Regions from separate parts of the Pseudomonas sp. TE12508 genome, predicted to be linked through region 1. Evidence: predicted binding sites of a transcription regulator. Region 1 holds the regulator's gene; each other region holds the start of a gene.
The links. The regulator sigma-54, encoded in region 1, starts transcription at its own class of promoters, with help from an activator protein. The targets are predictions, from matches to a motif close to ANTGGCATNNANNTTGCTNT.
Positions count from the first base shown of each region.

Region 1 (5,550 bases):
TGATGGCCGCCGGCGTGCAGACCGCTATCATCAGCGGCCGCAAGACCCCGGTGGTTGAACGGCGCGCGAAGAACCTCGGCATTCCGCACCTCTACCAGGGTCGCGAAGACAAACTGGTGGTGCTCGACGAACTTCTTGGCCAGCTCAACCTGAGCTATGAACAAGTGGCCTACCTGGGCGACGACCTGCCGGACCTGCCGGTGATTCGCCGCGTAGGCCTTGGCATGGCGGTGGCCAGCGCCGCCAGTTTCGTGCGCGAACACGCCCACGGCATCACCCAGGCCCGCGGTGGCGAGGGGGCCGCTCGCGAATTCTGCGAATTGATCCTGCGCGCCCAGGGCCGCCTCGATGCGGCCAACGCCGCGTACCTGTGAGCCCATCATGCTGAGCAAGAAAATTCGTAACATCCTGGTGTTCGGTTGCATCGCCGCGATTTTTGCAGCGGTCGGCTACTGGAACATCAGCCCTGAGCGTTTCCTCGACAAGCCGGTGGTGAAGGTCGATGAAACCGCGATCGACTATTACGCCATCAACGCCCACAGCGTGCAGTACCTGCCCGACGGCAAACTGCAATACGAGATGACGTCGGACAAGGTCGAACACGTCAAAGCGAGCGAGGTGACGTTGCTGACCAATCCGGACCTGAACATGTTCCGTGGCACCGAATTCCCCTGGCACGTCCAGAGCGAGCGCGGCGAAGTCAACCCGGACGGCACTCAGGTCGAGCTGATTGACTCGGTACGTATCACGCGTTTCGACGAAAAAAACCGCAAAACCCTGATTACCACCACCCGTATGACAGTGTTCCCGCAGCAGCAATATGCGCAGACCGATCAACCCGTTAGAATCGACGGCGCCGGCGGTGTATCGACAGGCAACGGAATGAAAGCGTACTTGAAAGAAAGCAGGATACACCTGCTATCGAACGTAAGAGGACAGTATGAGGCTCGTTAAAACCCTCCCTATTTTGCTCAGTCTGGGCGCAGCACTGGGAAGCGTGAGCGCCTGGGCTCTGCCGAACGATCAAGAGCAGCCTATCCGCATTCAGGCCGACGATGCCCAACTGGACGACAAGAACGGCGTTGCCACCTATAAGGGCGATGTAATCATCACCCAAGGCTCGATGAAGGTCACCGGCAATACCGTGACCATCACCCGCACCCCGGCCGGCGACATCGACGTGGTAACTTCGGTGGGCAACCTCGCCTACTTCGAGCAACTGCAAACGGCGGGCGATACCAAGCCGGTCCAGGGCTACGGCGTAACTATCCAGTACCACGCCTCGCAAAACCGCGTAGTGCTGATCGATCGCGCCAAGGTCATCGATAAGGACAACAACGTCACCCAAGGCGAGAAAATCGTCTACGACACGGTCAAAAAGCTTGCGAGCGCCGGTCGCGCCACGGGTAACAAGGTCACCGAGGCACGCCCTCGCATCGACATGGTGATCCAGCCGAAGAAGAAAACCGACGAGCAAAAGGCCCAGTAATGGCAACTCTGAAAGCTCAGCATCTGGCCAAGAGCTACAAGAGCCGTCAGGTCGTGCGCGACGTCAGCCTGTCCATCGACAGCGGTCAGATCGTCGGCCTGCTTGGCCCTAACGGCGCCGGTAAAACCACCTGTTTCTATATGATTGTCGGCCTGGTACAGGCCGATCAAGGCCGCGTACTGATCGACGACCTGGACGTCAGCCACCAGCCGATGCACGGTCGTGCGAAGGCGGGCATCGGCTATCTTCCGCAAGAAGCGTCGATCTTCCGCAAACTGTCGGTGGCCGACAACATCATGGCCATCCTCGAGACCCGTAAGGAGCTCGATCAGGCCGGTCGTCGCCAAGAGCTGGAAAGCCTGCTGCAGGAATTTCACATCCATCACATCCGCGACAATCTCGGCATGAGCCTGTCCGGTGGTGAACGCCGCCGTGTGGAAATTGCCCGGGCACTGGCTACAAACCCGAAATTCATCCTCCTCGACGAACCCTTCGCCGGCGTGGACCCGATTTCGGTGGGCGACATCAAGCAGATCATCCATCACCTCAAGGCTAAAGGCATTGGCGTGTTGATCACGGACCACAACGTTCGTGAGACCCTGGATATCTGCGAAACCGCCTACATCGTCAACGATGGCCAACTGATTGCTGAAGGTGACTCCGCCACCATCCTCGCCAATGAACTGGTCAAGGAAGTGTATCTGGGCCACGAGTTCCGCCTGTAAGCACCTGAGGTGCCCGGGTCGCCGAGGGAGCGCTCGCTTCAATAAAAAATCAATAACTTTTTATTGTTACAGCGCTCTAGGCAAACACTTCAGTTTCGGGCATATAATTTGCTTATGTTTGGCGCTTCGGCGCCCTGTAGTGGATGGCGCATGTGCGCCGGCGAATAAGGTGTTAAGCCCCTGCCATGAAACCATCGCTAGTCTTGAGAATGGGCCAGCAGCTGACGATGACACCGCAGCTGCAACAGGCCATCCGCCTGCTCCAATTGTCGACCCTGGACCTGCAACAGGAAATCCAGGAGGCTCTGGAGTCCAATCCGATGCTCGAACGCCAGGAAGAAGGCGACGACTTCGATAACGCCGACCCCTTGGCCGATAGCGCCGAACAGAAACCCAACGCCGACATTCAGGAACCCTCCTACCAGGAAACCGCCCCGACGGTGGACAACCTTGAGGAAGGCGACTGGAACGAGCGCATCCCCAACGAATTGCCCGTCGACACAGCCTGGGAGGATGTCTACCAGACCAGCGCCAGCAGCCTGCCGAGCAACGATGACGACGAGTGGGATTTCACCACCCGCACATCGGTCGGTGAAAGCCTGCAAAGCCATTTGCTCTGGCAACTGAACCTGGCACCGATGTCCGACACCGATCGCCTGATCGCCGTGACCTTGATCGACTGCATCAACAATCAGGGCTACCTGGACGAAACCCTCGAGGAAATCCTCGAAGCGTTCGACCCGGAGCTGGACATCGAACTGGACGAAATCGAAGCCGTCCTGCACCGCATCCAGCAATTCGAACCCGCTGGCATCGGCGCCCGCAACCTCGGTGAATGCCTGCTACTGCAACTGCGCCAGTTGTCCGCCAAGACCCCTTGGCTGGCCGAAGCCAAGCGCCTGGTCACCGATTACATCGACCTGCTCGGCAGCCGCGATTACAGCCAGCTGATGCGCCGCATGAAGCTCAAGGAAGATGAGCTGCGCCAGGTCATCGAATTGGTCCAGAGCCTCAATCCACGCCCGGGCTCACAAATCGAGTCCACCGAAGCCGAATACGTCGTTCCCGACGTGATCGTGCGCAAGGACAACGAGCGCTGGCTGGTGGAGCTGAACCAGGAATCGGTGCCACGCCTGCGGGTCAATGCCCAATATGCCGGTTTCGTGCGCCGCGCCGATACCAGCGCTGACAACACCTTCATGCGTAATCAGCTGCAGGAGGCTCGCTGGTTCATCAAGAGCCTGCAAAGCCGCAATGAAACCCTGATGAAAGTCGCCACCCAGATCGTCGAGCATCAACGCGGCTTTCTCGAATACGGTGACGAAGCCATGAAGCCGTTGGTGCTGCATGACATTGCCGAAGCAGTCGGCATGCATGAATCGACGATTTCACGGGTGACCACGCAAAAATTCATGCATACCCCACGGGGCATCTATGAACTGAAATACTTTTTTTCCAGCCACGTCAGTACCTCTGAAGGCGGTGAATGCTCGTCCACGGCGATCCGCGCGATCATCAAAAAACTGGTTGCCGCGGAAAATCAGAAAAAGCCGTTGAGTGACAGCAAGATCGCTGGTTTACTGGAGGCACAAGGCATTCAGGTAGCCCGTCGCACCGTCGCCAAGTACCGCGAATCCCTGGGGATCGCGCCTTCCAGCGAACGGAAGCGGTTGATGTAGCCGCCGGGCTCGCCACAGCGTTCCAGTGGCAGGCATTTCTGCCTGCCGCTTTATGCACTGGCAACGAAGGAGAAGCTGTATGCAAGTCAACATCAGTGGACACCAACTGGAAGTGACCGAACCCCTGCGCACCTACATCGGCGAAAAACTCGACCGATTAGAGAGGCATTTCGACAAGATCACTAATGTGCAAGTCACGATGAACGTCGAAAAACTGCTGCAGAAGATCGAAGCCACGCTGCATATTCCCGGCGGAGAAGTGGTCGCCAATGCCGAGCATACGGACATGTATGCCGCCATCGACCTGCTGACCGACAAGCTGGATCGCCAACTTAAAAAGCATAAGGAAAAGACCCAGAGCCTCCTCCAGGGCGCGACCGGTCGTTAACACCCCCAATCCATGATCCGACTAGAAACCATCCTGACCCCCGGCCGTTCCCAAGTGAACGCGCCGGGTGGCAGTAAAAAGAAAGCCCTCGAGCAAATTGCCAACCTTATCCACCGCGAAGTACCGGATCTGGAAATGCAGGACGTCTTCGAGGCCTTGATTGCCCGTGAGAAACTCGGTTCTACCGGTTTCGGCAACGGCATCGCCATCCCCCACTGCCGGCTCAAAGGCTGCACCTCGCCAATCAGTGCGCTGCTGCACCTGGAAGCCCCTATCGATTTCGATGCCATCGACGGTGCCCCGGTTGACCTGCTGTTTGTGCTGCTGGTCCCGGAAGCCGCCACCGATGCACACCTGGAATTGCTGCGCCAGATTGCCAGCATGCTGGATCGCAAGGAAGTGCGTGAAAAACTGCGCAGCGCCCCGAGCAACCAAGCCTTGTATCAGGTTGTCCTGGACGAGCAGAACGGTCACTAATCATGCGCCTGATCATCGTCAGTGGCCGCTCCGGCTCAGGTAAAAGTACCGCCCTCGATGTGCTCGAGGACAACGGCTACTACTGCATCGACAACCTGCCTGCCGGCTTGCTGCCGGAACTGGCCGAACGCGCGCTGATTCACACCGAACTGGCACAACCGCTGGTGGCCGTGTCCATCGATGCACGCAACTTGCCAAGCCACCTGTCACGGTTCCCCGAATTGCTGGAGGAGGTCCGCAGCCGGCATATCCAGTGCGATGTGCTGTATCTGGACGCTGACGAAGAAACCTTGCTCAAGCGCTTTTCGGAAACTCGCCGTCGTCACCCGTTGAGCAGCGCCAATCGTTCGCTGGCGGAGGCGATCCAGGATGAAACCAATCTGCTGGGGCCTATCGCCGATCTGGCTGACCTCAAGGTCAACACCACCAATCTGAACCTGTATCAGCTACGCGATACCATCAAGCTGCGCCTGCTGAATCAGCCGGAGCCCGGCACTGCGTTCCTGGTGGAATCTTTCGGGTTCAAGCGTGGCATGCCGGTGGACGCCGATCTGGTGTTCGACGTGCGCTGCCTGCCCAACCCTTACTGGAAGCCGGAGCTACGGGCACAGTCCGGGCTCGATCAACCGGTGGCCGAGTACCTGGCGGCACAGCCGGACGTAGAAGAGATGTTCCAGGACATTTCCTCATACTTGCTCAAGTGGCTACCCCGCTTTGCCGCCAGCAATCGCGCCTATGTCACCATTGCCATTGGCTGCACTGGCGGGCATCACCGCTCTGTCTACCTGACCG
Region 1 covers NZ_JBWCCN010000005.1:128,766-134,315, forward strand. Annotated here, with positions in the region: gene ACZ9IM_RS08535 (KdsC family phosphatase) at 1-374, shown strand, start outside; gene lptC (LPS export ABC transporter periplasmic protein LptC) at 382-954, shown strand; gene lptA (lipopolysaccharide transport periplasmic protein LptA) at 941-1,489, shown strand; gene lptB (LPS export ABC transporter ATP-binding protein) at 1,489-2,214, shown strand; gene ACZ9IM_RS08555 (RNA polymerase factor sigma-54) at 2,400-3,893, shown strand; gene hpf (ribosome hibernation-promoting factor, HPF/YfiA family) at 3,973-4,281, shown strand; gene ptsN (PTS IIA-like nitrogen regulatory protein PtsN) at 4,294-4,758, shown strand; gene rapZ (RNase adapter RapZ) at 4,761-5,550, shown strand, end outside.

Region 2 (5,550 bases), on a different contig from region 1:
TTGAATGGCGCGGGGGATGCGCAGTTCGGGCCGGACCTGAATATTCCGTTCAACCCGACCGAGTACTTCGGCGCGGATTTCCTCAAGCGCTACATTCGTGATCCGCAGAGCTTGCGTCAGTGGCCACAGGCGAAGATGCCGGCGTTCGCGACGACGGTGTTGCCGGAGGGGGATCTGGAATTGTTGGTGGGGTATTTGAAGCATATGGCGGGGCGCAAGGTGAAGCCCTGAAGACATCCTTCCTGTCAGTGATCGTTCCCACGCTCCGCGTGGGAATGCAGCCCGTGACGCTCTGCGTCACATCCAAAGCCGAACGCGGAGCGTCCGTGGAGGCATTCCCACGCGGAGCGTGGGAACGATCGGTGGTAGGTTACTGCTGTTGCACCGAAATCACCGGCGCAGGCGTCGGTGACACAAACACCTTCGCATGCATCTGCTCGCACCCACCGCCACGGCGCATGCCGCGCACCGGACAGGCGTCCAGGTAGTCGAGGCCCACGGCCAGTTTCAGGTGACGCTCCGGGCGGGCCAGTTCGTTGGTCACGTCGAAGCTGTACCAGGCGTCATCCAGCCAGGCTTCAGCCCAGGCGTGACTGGCCAGGTGTTCGCTGTTCTCGCTGTACAAATACCCCGACACATAACGCGAGGGAATGCCCAGGCTGCGGGCGCAGGCGAGGAACGCATGGGTGTGGTCCTGGCAGACACCGGAACGCCCGGCGAAAGCCTGGGCGGCGCTGGTGTCTACTTCAGTGGAACCCGGCGTGTAGGTCATGTGCTGGTTCAGGCCATGCATCAAATCGATCAGCGCCGTACGATCCCGGCGTTGTTTGCAGGCCTTCTCGGCGAATGCGCGCAGCGCTTCGTCGGCCTCGGTCAGGCGCGTGAAGCGCAGGAACGGCAGCGCCGACTGGCTTTCATGCTCGGCTTCGCGCAGTTCGTCGATGTCCACCTGCCCTCGGGCGCCGATAATGATTGCCTCGTGGGGTTCGTCCAGGGTCAGCACATGCAGAATGTTGCCGAATGGATCGAGTTGCGCGCGCACCGGGCGTGGCAGGTCGAGCTGCCAGCTGAGCACGTGTTGGCGCTCGCTGTCGTGTGGGGTCAGTCGCAGGTACTGGATGCTCGCCCGCACCTGATCTTCGTAGTGATAGGTGGTCTCGTGGCTAATGGAAAGTCTCATGCAGCCTCCAGGTAGGAACTGTGTATGGCGTTGCCCAACTGGCGCACCAGCGGGATGAACTCGGTCAGCCAGGCATGCAGGCCTTCGTCGAGGATTTCGTTGATACCGGTGTAGCGCAGGCGCGCGTCCATTTCTGCCGCCAAACGCTGGGCAGGACGGCCGTTGGCCCCCGGCAATTGGGCGAGGATCTGGTCGATTTCTTCGGTGCAGGCCCGCAAAGATCGCGGCACGTCGGCGCGCAGCAGCAGCAACTCGGCCACATGCCGGGCGCCAGGAGCGTCGCGATAGATCTCGGTATAGGCCTCGAACGACGACAAAGCCCGCAGCAAGGCGCTCCACTGGTAATAGGCGTGAGCCGTGCCGTCGCTGACCGCTTCGGCCTGATCGCCGGCCATTTCGTAACGGGCGTCGAGCAGGCGCAAGGTGTTGTCAGCCCTTTCGATAAAGGTGCCAAGACGAATGAAGCGGAACGCGTCGTTACGCATGATGGTGCCGTAGGACGCGCCACGGAACAGGTGGGAACGTTCCTTGATCCACTCACAGAAACGGCTCATGCCGTAGCGACTCAAGCCCTGCTCGGCGATCCCGCGAATCTCCAGCCAGGTGGCGTTGATGTTTTCCCACATGTCGGCGGTGATCCGCCCACGCACCGCATGGGCGCTGGCTCGCGCAGCACCGAGGCAGCTATAGATGCTCGCCGGGTTGGCCGCATCCAGGGCGAAAAAATGCAGCAGCCGTTCGGCGTGCAAATCGCCGTGGCGCTCCAGGTAATCGTCCAGAGTACCGGTGATCAGCAACGGCATGGCGAGTTCGTGCAAGCCATCGCCACGACCGTCCTGAGGCATCAGTGACAGCGAATAACTGATGTCGAGCATCCGTGCGAGGTTTTCGGCCCGCTCCAGGTAACGCGACATCCAATACAGATCCGAGGCAGTTCTACTTAACATGGCAGGCTTCCTTCAATCCTCGACCACCCAGGTGTCCTTGGTTCCGCCGCCCTGGGAGGAATTCACCACCAGGGAGCCTTCGCGCAAGGCGACACGGGTCAAACCGCCGGGCACAACCCGGGTTTCGCGGCCAGACAATACAAACGGACGCAGGTCGATATGGCGTGGAGCGATGCCGTTTTCAACAAAGGTCGGACAGGTCGATAAAGACAACGTCGGTTGGGCGATGTACGCGTGGGGCTTGGCTTTGATCCGCTCACGGAAAGATTCGATTTCCGCCGCCGTCGCCGCCGGCCCCACCAGCATTCCGTAACCACCGGAGCCCTGGGTTTCCTTGACCACCAGTTCTGGAAGATTGGCCAGCACGTGGGACAGCTCAGAGGGATTACGACACTGCCATGTCGGCACGTTCTTCAGGATCGGCTCTTCATCCAGATAGAAACGAATCATGTCCGTGACGAAGGGGTACACCGACTTGTCATCCGCGACCCCGGTGCCGATGGCATTCGCCAGCACCACGTTGCCGGAACGGTAGGACGACAGCAGACCTGGAACGCCGAGCATCGAGTCCGGGTTGAACGCCAACGGATCGAGGAAGGCATCGTCGAGGCGACGATAGATCACGTCGACGGCTTTCGGCCCGTCCGTGGTGCGCATGAACACCTTGTCGTCACGCACGAACAGGTCCGCGCCCTCCACCAGTTCAACGCCCATTTCCCGAGCCAGGAACGCATGCTCGAAAAACGCGCTGTTGAAGCGCCCCGGCGTCAGTACCACCACGCTCGGGTTGTCGATCGGACTGGAGCTTTTCAGGGTGTCGAGCAACAGGTTCGGATAGTGGTCGATCGGCGCGATGCGCTGGGCGGCGAACAATTCGGGGAACAATCGCATCATCATCTTGCGATCTTCGAGCATGTAGCTCACGCCGCTGGGGGTACGAAGATTGTCTTCGAGCACGTAGTACGTGCCGTCGCCATCGCGCACCAGGTCGACGCCGGAAATGTGCGAATAGATATCGCGGTGCAGATCCAGCCCCTGCATCGCCAACTGGTATTGCTCGTTGGCCAGCACTTGCTCGGCCGGGATGATGCCGGCCTTGATGATGCGCTGCTCGTGATAGAGGTCGGCAAGGAACATGTTCAATGCCTTGACCCGCTGAATGCAGCCGCGCTCGACGACCCGCCATTCACTGGCGGGGATACTGCGAGGAATGGTGTCGAAGGGAATCAGGCGCTCTGTCCCTTGCTCATCACCATAGAGCGTGAATGTAATCCCGGCACGATGAAATAACAGATCGGCCTCGCGTCGCCGTTGTGCCAAAAGCTCGTCAGGCGTTTCGGCCAGCCAACGGGCAAACTCCCGATAATGCGGGCGGACCTGGCCGCCGGCATCGTACATCTCATCAAAATAGGTGCGGATCATGCCGTACTCCTTGTCACCCGGACATCCAGACCTTCGCAAGGCCCGTGCCATCGGCATAAACGCTTTGATATCAATCAGTTGGATAATGACGCAACACGCACCGCACCAATTCTGTGCGGTAAATGCCCCAACCTGATTGCCCCCGCTTCATGGCGAAGCAATGCTGTCGCCTATCAGCAGCATAGCCAGAGTTGATTTCACTGCCCGGGGGGCGATGCGGATAATCCGCGCATTCGCTGGAAAACCTGACCGAAACTTCCCTTTAGCCGCCTGCTCAGGCGGTTTTTTTTGTTTTTTTGAAACGTTATGAATCAAAAACCCAGATCAAAAGATCGCAGCCTCGTTTCACCTGTAGGAGCTGTCGAGTGAAACGAGGCTGCGATCTCTTGATCTTCCCCCCACAAACGAAAACGGCCAACCCAAAGGTCAGCCGTTGCTGAGTGTTGTCACTGTTCATAAAGTTATGCGAGTAGCCCTCGTACCTCCTGCTTGACGCCCCATCCTTCGATGATACCGCCCAGAGGCTCGACCACCGCCTCGAAGTCCTGCTCAAAGTCGCCGATCCCGTCGTAGGTGGCGTACATCACTTTGCTCAGTTCCAGATGCCACGCGCCGTCATCGCGCACGCTGATCTGGGCATTCAAGGATTCACCACTGAAATGACCTGCCGCCCTGCGTGCCCGCTCCTCGTCCGGAAAAATGGCGTAGAACTCGATGGGATGGAATCGTGAAAAGTCGAAACCGCCTTCTTTCATGCGGCGCAGCACGCTGCTGCTGATGTCTTCTTGATAGGCTGTGCTCATGAAACGTCCCCCTCAGACTGATGGATAGACTTTCCGTATTCCCTGCACTTTCAACCGATTGGTGAGAGCGATACGGCAACAGAGGTTGCCGATGGGAAACAAGCATGTAGCTGACAAGACCAGACCTTAGCGAGTCATTCGCTGATCTCGCTTGCAGAGTAGCCCCAAGATAGAGCTGCTGCCAAGGTCTGGGTGTGAATGTGACAAGAGGTGTATCAGATCGGGGTAATACTGATGATTTCAATGCTGTTCTGGGATTTCAGACTTTTGACGGTCGGATCATCGGTACGACCCTCCAGATCATTGAGATCCAGTTCGGCAGCGATCGGCAGGCGTCGGGCGCGAATGAGTTTGGCGGCTTGCTCGCTATTCGGGCATTCCTCGCACTCGAAGAGTTCGTCCACTGTTTCACCGTGATCATCCACGAAAGTGATTTTCCACTTTTGCATCGGTGCCTCCTCGATAAAACCCATGGATGGGCTTACTTCTATCTGGACTTTACCCCTGACTGATCGTTCAACGGATTACCGCGTGTCGGCATGAAAAAACACAGGACCTGTGGGAGCGTGGCTTGCCCGCGATAGGATCGCCGCGTTGCAGCTGACAGACCGCAGCGCCTGCATCGCGGGCAAGCCACGCTCCCACAGGTTCAGTGTTGCAGGCGAAACAAGTCAGATCCGCACATTGCCCCTCGGCCCGGCGATGGCCCAGATGATCAGGCCCAGGACCGGCAGCAGCAGGATCAATAGCACCCAGATGATTTTCATCCCGGTCTCGGCGCCACTTTTAAGCACGTTGATGATGGCCCAGATATCCAGGGCAAGAATAATCAGGCCAACCAGGCTGTTGAACGTGGAACCCATGGTGACGCTCCCGAAGAGTGGTATGCCCTCTTAGGATAGTCGGGCCTTACGAGGGTTCCGTTTTATTACCGTCCTGGACAGCTTCAGACGTGGATCGCGACTTTCAAGGCTTCCAGGGATGGCGCCGCGGCGATGCCGACTTCGGCGCACAACTCCAGCACCCGTGGCACGTCATTACCGTAGACCAGCACCACTTGCAGTTCGTCGTCGAGCAACTGGCTGAAGTTCATCAGCGTGTAACCGCCGTTTTCCTTGTTCATGCTGCCCATCTGCACCTGAATGCGATTGAGCGCCGTCAGGGCTTCGGTCTTGGCCAGTTGCTTGGGTTTGATGTT
Region 2 covers NZ_JBWCCN010000002.1:276,143-281,692, reverse strand. Annotated here, with positions in the region: gene ACZ9IM_RS03620 (c-type cytochrome) at 1-231, shown strand, start outside; gene ACZ9IM_RS03615 (transglutaminase family protein) at 371-1,180, opposite strand; gene ACZ9IM_RS03610 (alpha-E domain-containing protein) at 1,177-2,127, opposite strand; gene ACZ9IM_RS03605 (circularly permuted type 2 ATP-grasp protein) at 2,140-3,549, opposite strand; gene ACZ9IM_RS03600 (ribonuclease E inhibitor RraB) at 4,011-4,352, opposite strand; gene ACZ9IM_RS03595 (hypothetical protein) at 4,568-4,801, opposite strand; gene ACZ9IM_RS03590 (PLDc N-terminal domain-containing protein) at 5,024-5,215, opposite strand; gene ACZ9IM_RS03585 (hypothetical protein) at 5,299-5,550, opposite strand, start outside.
Region 2: ACZ9IM_RS03605 (circularly permuted type 2 ATP-grasp protein) is a predicted target of sigma-54. The motif match lies at 3,582-3,601, and genes of this name have one in related genera.

Region 3 (5,550 bases), on a different contig from region 1:
CCACCTGCGCGCCGTCGAGCCAGACCACGACGCCGGAGTTGCTGACCAGATCCTGCTGACTGCACACCGCCTGCCAGGCCTGAGCATTGGCCGCGGTTGCAGGGATTTCGACACGCTGGGTAGTGGACTGGCTCATCAGGCATTCTCCTCGGTGACAGGGATAAGGTTGAGTTCGGCGGCCATGATCGGCCGGCGCTGACCGCGCTCCTGAACAAAATGGATGTCCGGGTCCGGGCGTTGATCGTTGACGAAGGTGCGGAAGCGCTTGAGTTTTTCCGGGTCTTTGAGGGCGTTGGCCCATTCGCATTCGTAGCGGTTGACCACCAGTTGCATCTGCGATTCGAGTTCCGCGCCAAGGCCCAGGCTGTCGTTGATGACCACGTCCTTGAGGTAATCCAGGCCGCCCTCCAGGCTTTCGCGCCAGACCGAGGTGCGCTGCAATTTGTCGGCGGTGCGGATGTAGAACATCAGGAAGCGGTCGATGTAACGGATCAGGGTTTCATCGTCCAGGTCAGTGGCGAACAGCTCGGCGTGGCGTGGGCGCATGCCGCCGTTACCGGCCACGTAGAGGTTCCAGCCGTTCTCGGTGGCGATCACGCCCACGTCTTTGCTCTGCGCCTCGGCACATTCACGGGTGCAGCCGGAGACCGCGAACTTGAGTTTGTGCGGCGAGCGCAGGCCTTTGTAGCGATCCTCGAGGGTCAGGGCCATTTTTACGCTGTCCTGCACGCCGTATCGGCACCAGGTGCTGCCGACGCACGACTTCACCGTGCGGGTCGATTTGCCATAGGCGTGCCCGGTTTCGAAACCGGCCTCAATCAGCTCGGACCAGATGTCCGGCAACTGATGCAACTGCGCGCCGAACAGGTCGATCCGCTGGCCGCCGGTGATTTTGGTGTAGAGGTCGTATTTCTTCGCCACCACGCCAATCGCGATCAGCTTGTCAGCCGTGATCTCGCCCCCGGCGATGCGCGGCACCACCGAATAGGTGCCGTTTTTCTGCATGTTGGCCATGAAGGTGTCGTTGGTGTCCTGCAACGGCACCAGCGAGGCATCCATGATCGGCTGATTCCAGCACGAGGCGAGGATCGAGCCCACCGCCGGTTTGCACACGTCGCAACCGGTGTGACCACGGCCGTGCTTGGCCAGCAGTTCTTCGAAGGTGATCACCCCTTCTACCCGCACCAGCGCATAAAGCTCCTGACGGGTGTAGGCGAAGTGTTCGCACAGGCTCTTGTCGACACTGACGCCACGGGCAATCAACTCGTGTTCGAACACTTGCTTGAGCAGGCCTGCGCAACCACCGCAACCGGTGCAGGCCTTGGTCTGCGACTTGAGCAGGCCCAAGTCGGTGCAACCACCGTCGATGGCCGAGCAGATCGAGCCCTTGGTGACGTTATGGCACGAGCAAACGGTCGCCGACTCAGGCAGCGCGCCCGGGCCCAGGGTTGGCGCGCCGGTGGACGATGGCAGAATCAGGCTGGCGGGTTCCGACGGCAAGGCAATACCGTTCTGCATGTATTGCAGCAAGGTGTCGTAATAGCTGTTGTCGCCGACCAGCACTGCGCCGAGCACGCGTTTGCTGTCAGCATCCACCACCAGGCGACGGTAGCTGGCCGTGGCTTCATCGATGAACTGATAACTGCGCGCCCCCGGGGTCTGGGCGTGAGCATCGCCGATGGAGCCGACATCGACGCCGAGCAGTTTGAGCTTGGTCGACATGTCGGCGCCCTGAAACGGCTCCGCCACTTGATTGCACAGCAGCGTCGCGACGCCACGGGCCATCTGATAACCGGGCGCGACCAGACCGAAGAGGCTGCCGTTCCAGGCGGCACACTCGCCGATGGCGTAAATATTCGGATCGCTGGTCAGGCACTGATCGTCAATCACCACGCCGCCACGCGGACCGATGTCCAGCGCACATTGGCGGGCCAGCGCGTCTTGCGCGCGGATGCCGGCAGAGAACACGATCAGGTCGGCTTCCAAAAATTCGTCGTTGGCAAAATTCATCCGATAACGGTATTCCTCGCCGGCACTGATCGACTGCGTGCCACGGGACAGATGCACACCCACGCCGAGCCGCTCGATTTGTGCCTTCAGCGCCAGGCCACCCTGCTCGTCCAACTGCACCGGCATCAGGCGTGGGGCAAATTCCACCACATGCGCTTCCAGGCCCAGGCTTTTCAAAGCATTGGCCGCTTCCAGACCGAGCAGGCCACCACCGACTACTACGCCACGCCGGGCATTGGCGGCCGCGGCACGAATCGCGTCGAGGTCTTCCAGGGTGCGATAGACCAGGCGCGAGTCACCTTCCGCACCTTCAATAGGCGGCACGAAGGGATAAGACCCGGTGGCCAGGACCAGTTTGTCGTAAGCGACGCAACCTTGCGCGGTGATCACCTGGCGTCGCGCTCGGTCGATTTCCAACACCGGCACGCCCAGATGCAGAGTGACGCCCGGCGTCTGGTACAGAGAGGCTTCGCCCAGGGCCAGCGACTCGGCATCGCGACCACCGAAATACTCGGACAGATGCACCCGGTCGTAGGCGCGCATCGGCTCTTCGCTGAAGACATGCAGGCGATAGTGGTCAAGGGCGCCGCGCTCGATGAGCTGCTCGACACAATGATGTCCGACCATGCCATTGCCGATCACGATCAGTGTTTGCAGTTTGTTCAACGCGGCAACATTGGAATTCATAGTAAGCACCCAGCCAAAGCCAATCACGGTTAAAAAAGCAAAAAAAACGCCTGAAACCTCTCGGTTTCAGGCGTCTTTGCCTGTTCTTCGCGGTGTTCGACCTGGCGCCTTCGCCGGATCCACCGATGTTGCCCACGACCTGCTCGGCCGGTCGATCTTCGTTGATCGAGTGGGCTGCCCATCTGTTTTCGATGGACCTGAGGGGATCAATGCAGCCTTTGTGCCAGTCCGCGGTGTATGACTTCCTCAGTTCTGGAAAACCGGCCTCTGAACGATGGGGAAATGTGATAAAGACACCGGCCCACGCGGGTCTCATCGGGCGCGAGCCAACTTTGCAGGCCCCTGCGAGCGGGTGGGCGGACGTTGGAGCTGAAGGAAGGAATAGCTCAGGAAACCGCTTCGCACTGGTGCACGGTGTCAGGCATGGCTCTGTAAAAGTGCATGCGGCTACGTTCTATTTGGGCTTAGTCCCGCGAGCAATGCCAGTCAGTTAAGCGCGAATCCCTGTGGGAGCGAGCCTGCTCGCGATAGCGGTGGATCAGTCAATATTGATGCTGAATGTTCCGCCGTCATCGCGAGCAGGCTCGCTCCCACAGGTTTCCTCAACATTGCCGGAATGCGCGTGTTTAAAAGCCCTGAAGGTTACTTCCTGAAAGCTACAAGATCTTGCGCCGTTGCCTACGCTTACGCCAGAATCCGCCGGCTTGTGCGCCTTGGGGTTGCTCGGTAACTTGAGTCCTGTCACTGCCCATCAGTGATCGGGTTTAGCAGCCTGGGGTTACAAGCAAGGTGCACAAGCTGTTGTCAGTCAGGCATTCCCATGCCTGCACTTGATGGTGGTTGTGCGCAGGGCGCCTTCGGGCGCGCCGGCTTTGCTAGCTTCCCCGGTCTGCTAACCTGCGTACAGCTGCCTCCCTCTCGTTTAGCAGCAGGAGGGCGGCACCCAATCAGAGAAGCCAGCTTATGTTCAAAGTTACGCCCAACCCACCGGACACAGATCCGATATCCCCCTACGAACCCAATTCAAACAAACTCAACGAGGCCGCCGAACGGGCCCTCGATTATCACCTCAACACGATTGCCGACATCAAAGCCACCGCGCGTAAACCCAGCAAGCTGTTTTCCGTGGCCCCAGAGGCGACTACCGAAACCCTGGCGGTTTTTTTGGTCGAGACGCTGGCCTCGGTCGATGTGATGGTCCATCAGTTGGTGGATCATCTGGAGGGTGAGTCGCGTCACGCCCTGCTGGGCATTTCCAACAGCATCATGGTGGCGGAGATCACCGCGAACCGGGTGCTGGATCACATTAATACGCCTGAGTAGGTATGGGCTGTTGTGGTGAGTGAGTTACCGACGCAGGGTTGTGCAGTGATCCTTTTTTGGGGTCGCTGCGCGCCCCAGCGGGAGCAAGCTCCCTCGCCACAGGTTTCTCGGTGCCATTCGGGCAAGCGTCAATGCCGGTAAGTCAAGCACTTGAACACCGCGGTCCTTGTGGGAGCGAGCCTGCTCGCGATAGCGGTGGATCAGCCAATATCGATGCTGAATGTTCCGCCGTCATCGCGAGCAGGCTCGCTCCCACAAGTTTGCGCACCTTAACTTACCGGCATTCAGGCAAGCGTTGCCTTCAGCAGCATCGCGTACTTGTAATTTTCATGTATCCCGAGGCCGCGACCTTTTGGCGCATGACCGGCGGGCCATCGATTGAGCGCCATAGCGCAACAGTTTGTTAACATCCGTGCGCTTTTTTTCGTCTGATTGATCAGCCACTGTAGATTCCCGGTCGCTACACAGGATGCTTTTTTCCATGAGTACGTTGTATACCCGTCGCACGGTCCTGCAAGGCATGAGCCTGTTGAGCCTTGGCCTGCTCGCCGGCTGCGATGACAGCAGCAAGCTGTCGTTCAAGTACGGCAAGGACCTCAGCGACAAGATCATGGGGCGCACCTTCAAACTCAAGGACGCCCAGGGCGAAACCCGGATGCTGGGCAGCTACCGTGGCCTGATGCCGATGGTTTTTTTCGGTTTCACCCAATGTCCGGCGGTTTGCCCGACGACGCTGGCCCGTGCGGCACAGGCGAAAAAACTGATGGGCCGCGATGGCGAACGCCTGCAAGTGATCTTCATCACCCTGGACCCCGAACGCGATACGCCGCAAATGCTCGACGCCTACGTCAAAGCCTTCGATCCGAGTTTCGAGGCGTTGCACGGTACGCTGGAAGAAACCGCCGCCACCGCCAAGGAGTTCGGTGTGTTTTTTGAAAAGATCCCGAGCGGCTCGACCTATACCCTCTCCCACACCGCGACCAGCTTCGTTTTCGACTCCCGAGGCACTTTGCGCCTGGGGCTGTCCGCGTCCCTTACCGCTCAAGAGTGTGCAGAAGACCTGCTCACCGTCATGGAGGTCTGCTGATGACTTCGATCTACGCACCACGTATTAAACAGCTGACCCTGGGCCTTTTCCTGATCGGCATGGCCTGGCAGGTGTCCGCTCAAACCCAGGTGAACGACGCCTGGGTCCGCGCGACAGTGGCCGGCCAGCATTCGACCGGCGCCTTCATGACCCTGCAGGCCGACAGCGACAGCAAATTGCTCAGCGTGCAGTCGCCGGTCGCGAACACCGTGCAAATTCACCAATCCAGCATGAAAGACGATGTGATGAGCATGAGCCAGGTCGAGTCCGTCGCGCTGCCGGCCGGCAAACCGGTGAGCTTTGATCCCCATGGCTACCACATCATGCTGATGGACCTGACGACTCAGGTTAAGGAAGGCGACAAAGTGCCGCTGACCCTGACCGTGGAAAACGCCAAGGGCGAAAAAGAGACGATCAAGGTTGACGCCGAGACTCGGGCGCTC
Region 3 covers NZ_JBWCCN010000012.1:161,081-166,630, reverse strand. Annotated here, with positions in the region: gene nirD (nitrite reductase small subunit NirD) at 1-136, opposite strand, end outside; gene nirB (nitrite reductase large subunit NirB) at 136-2,697, opposite strand; gene ACZ9IM_RS17900 (DUF6124 family protein) at 3,661-4,020, shown strand; gene ACZ9IM_RS17895 (SCO family protein) at 4,502-5,107, shown strand; gene ACZ9IM_RS17890 (copper chaperone PCu(A)C) at 5,107-5,550, shown strand, end outside.
Region 3: nirB (nitrite reductase large subunit NirB) is a predicted target of sigma-54. The motif match lies at 2,906-2,925, and genes of this name have one in related genera.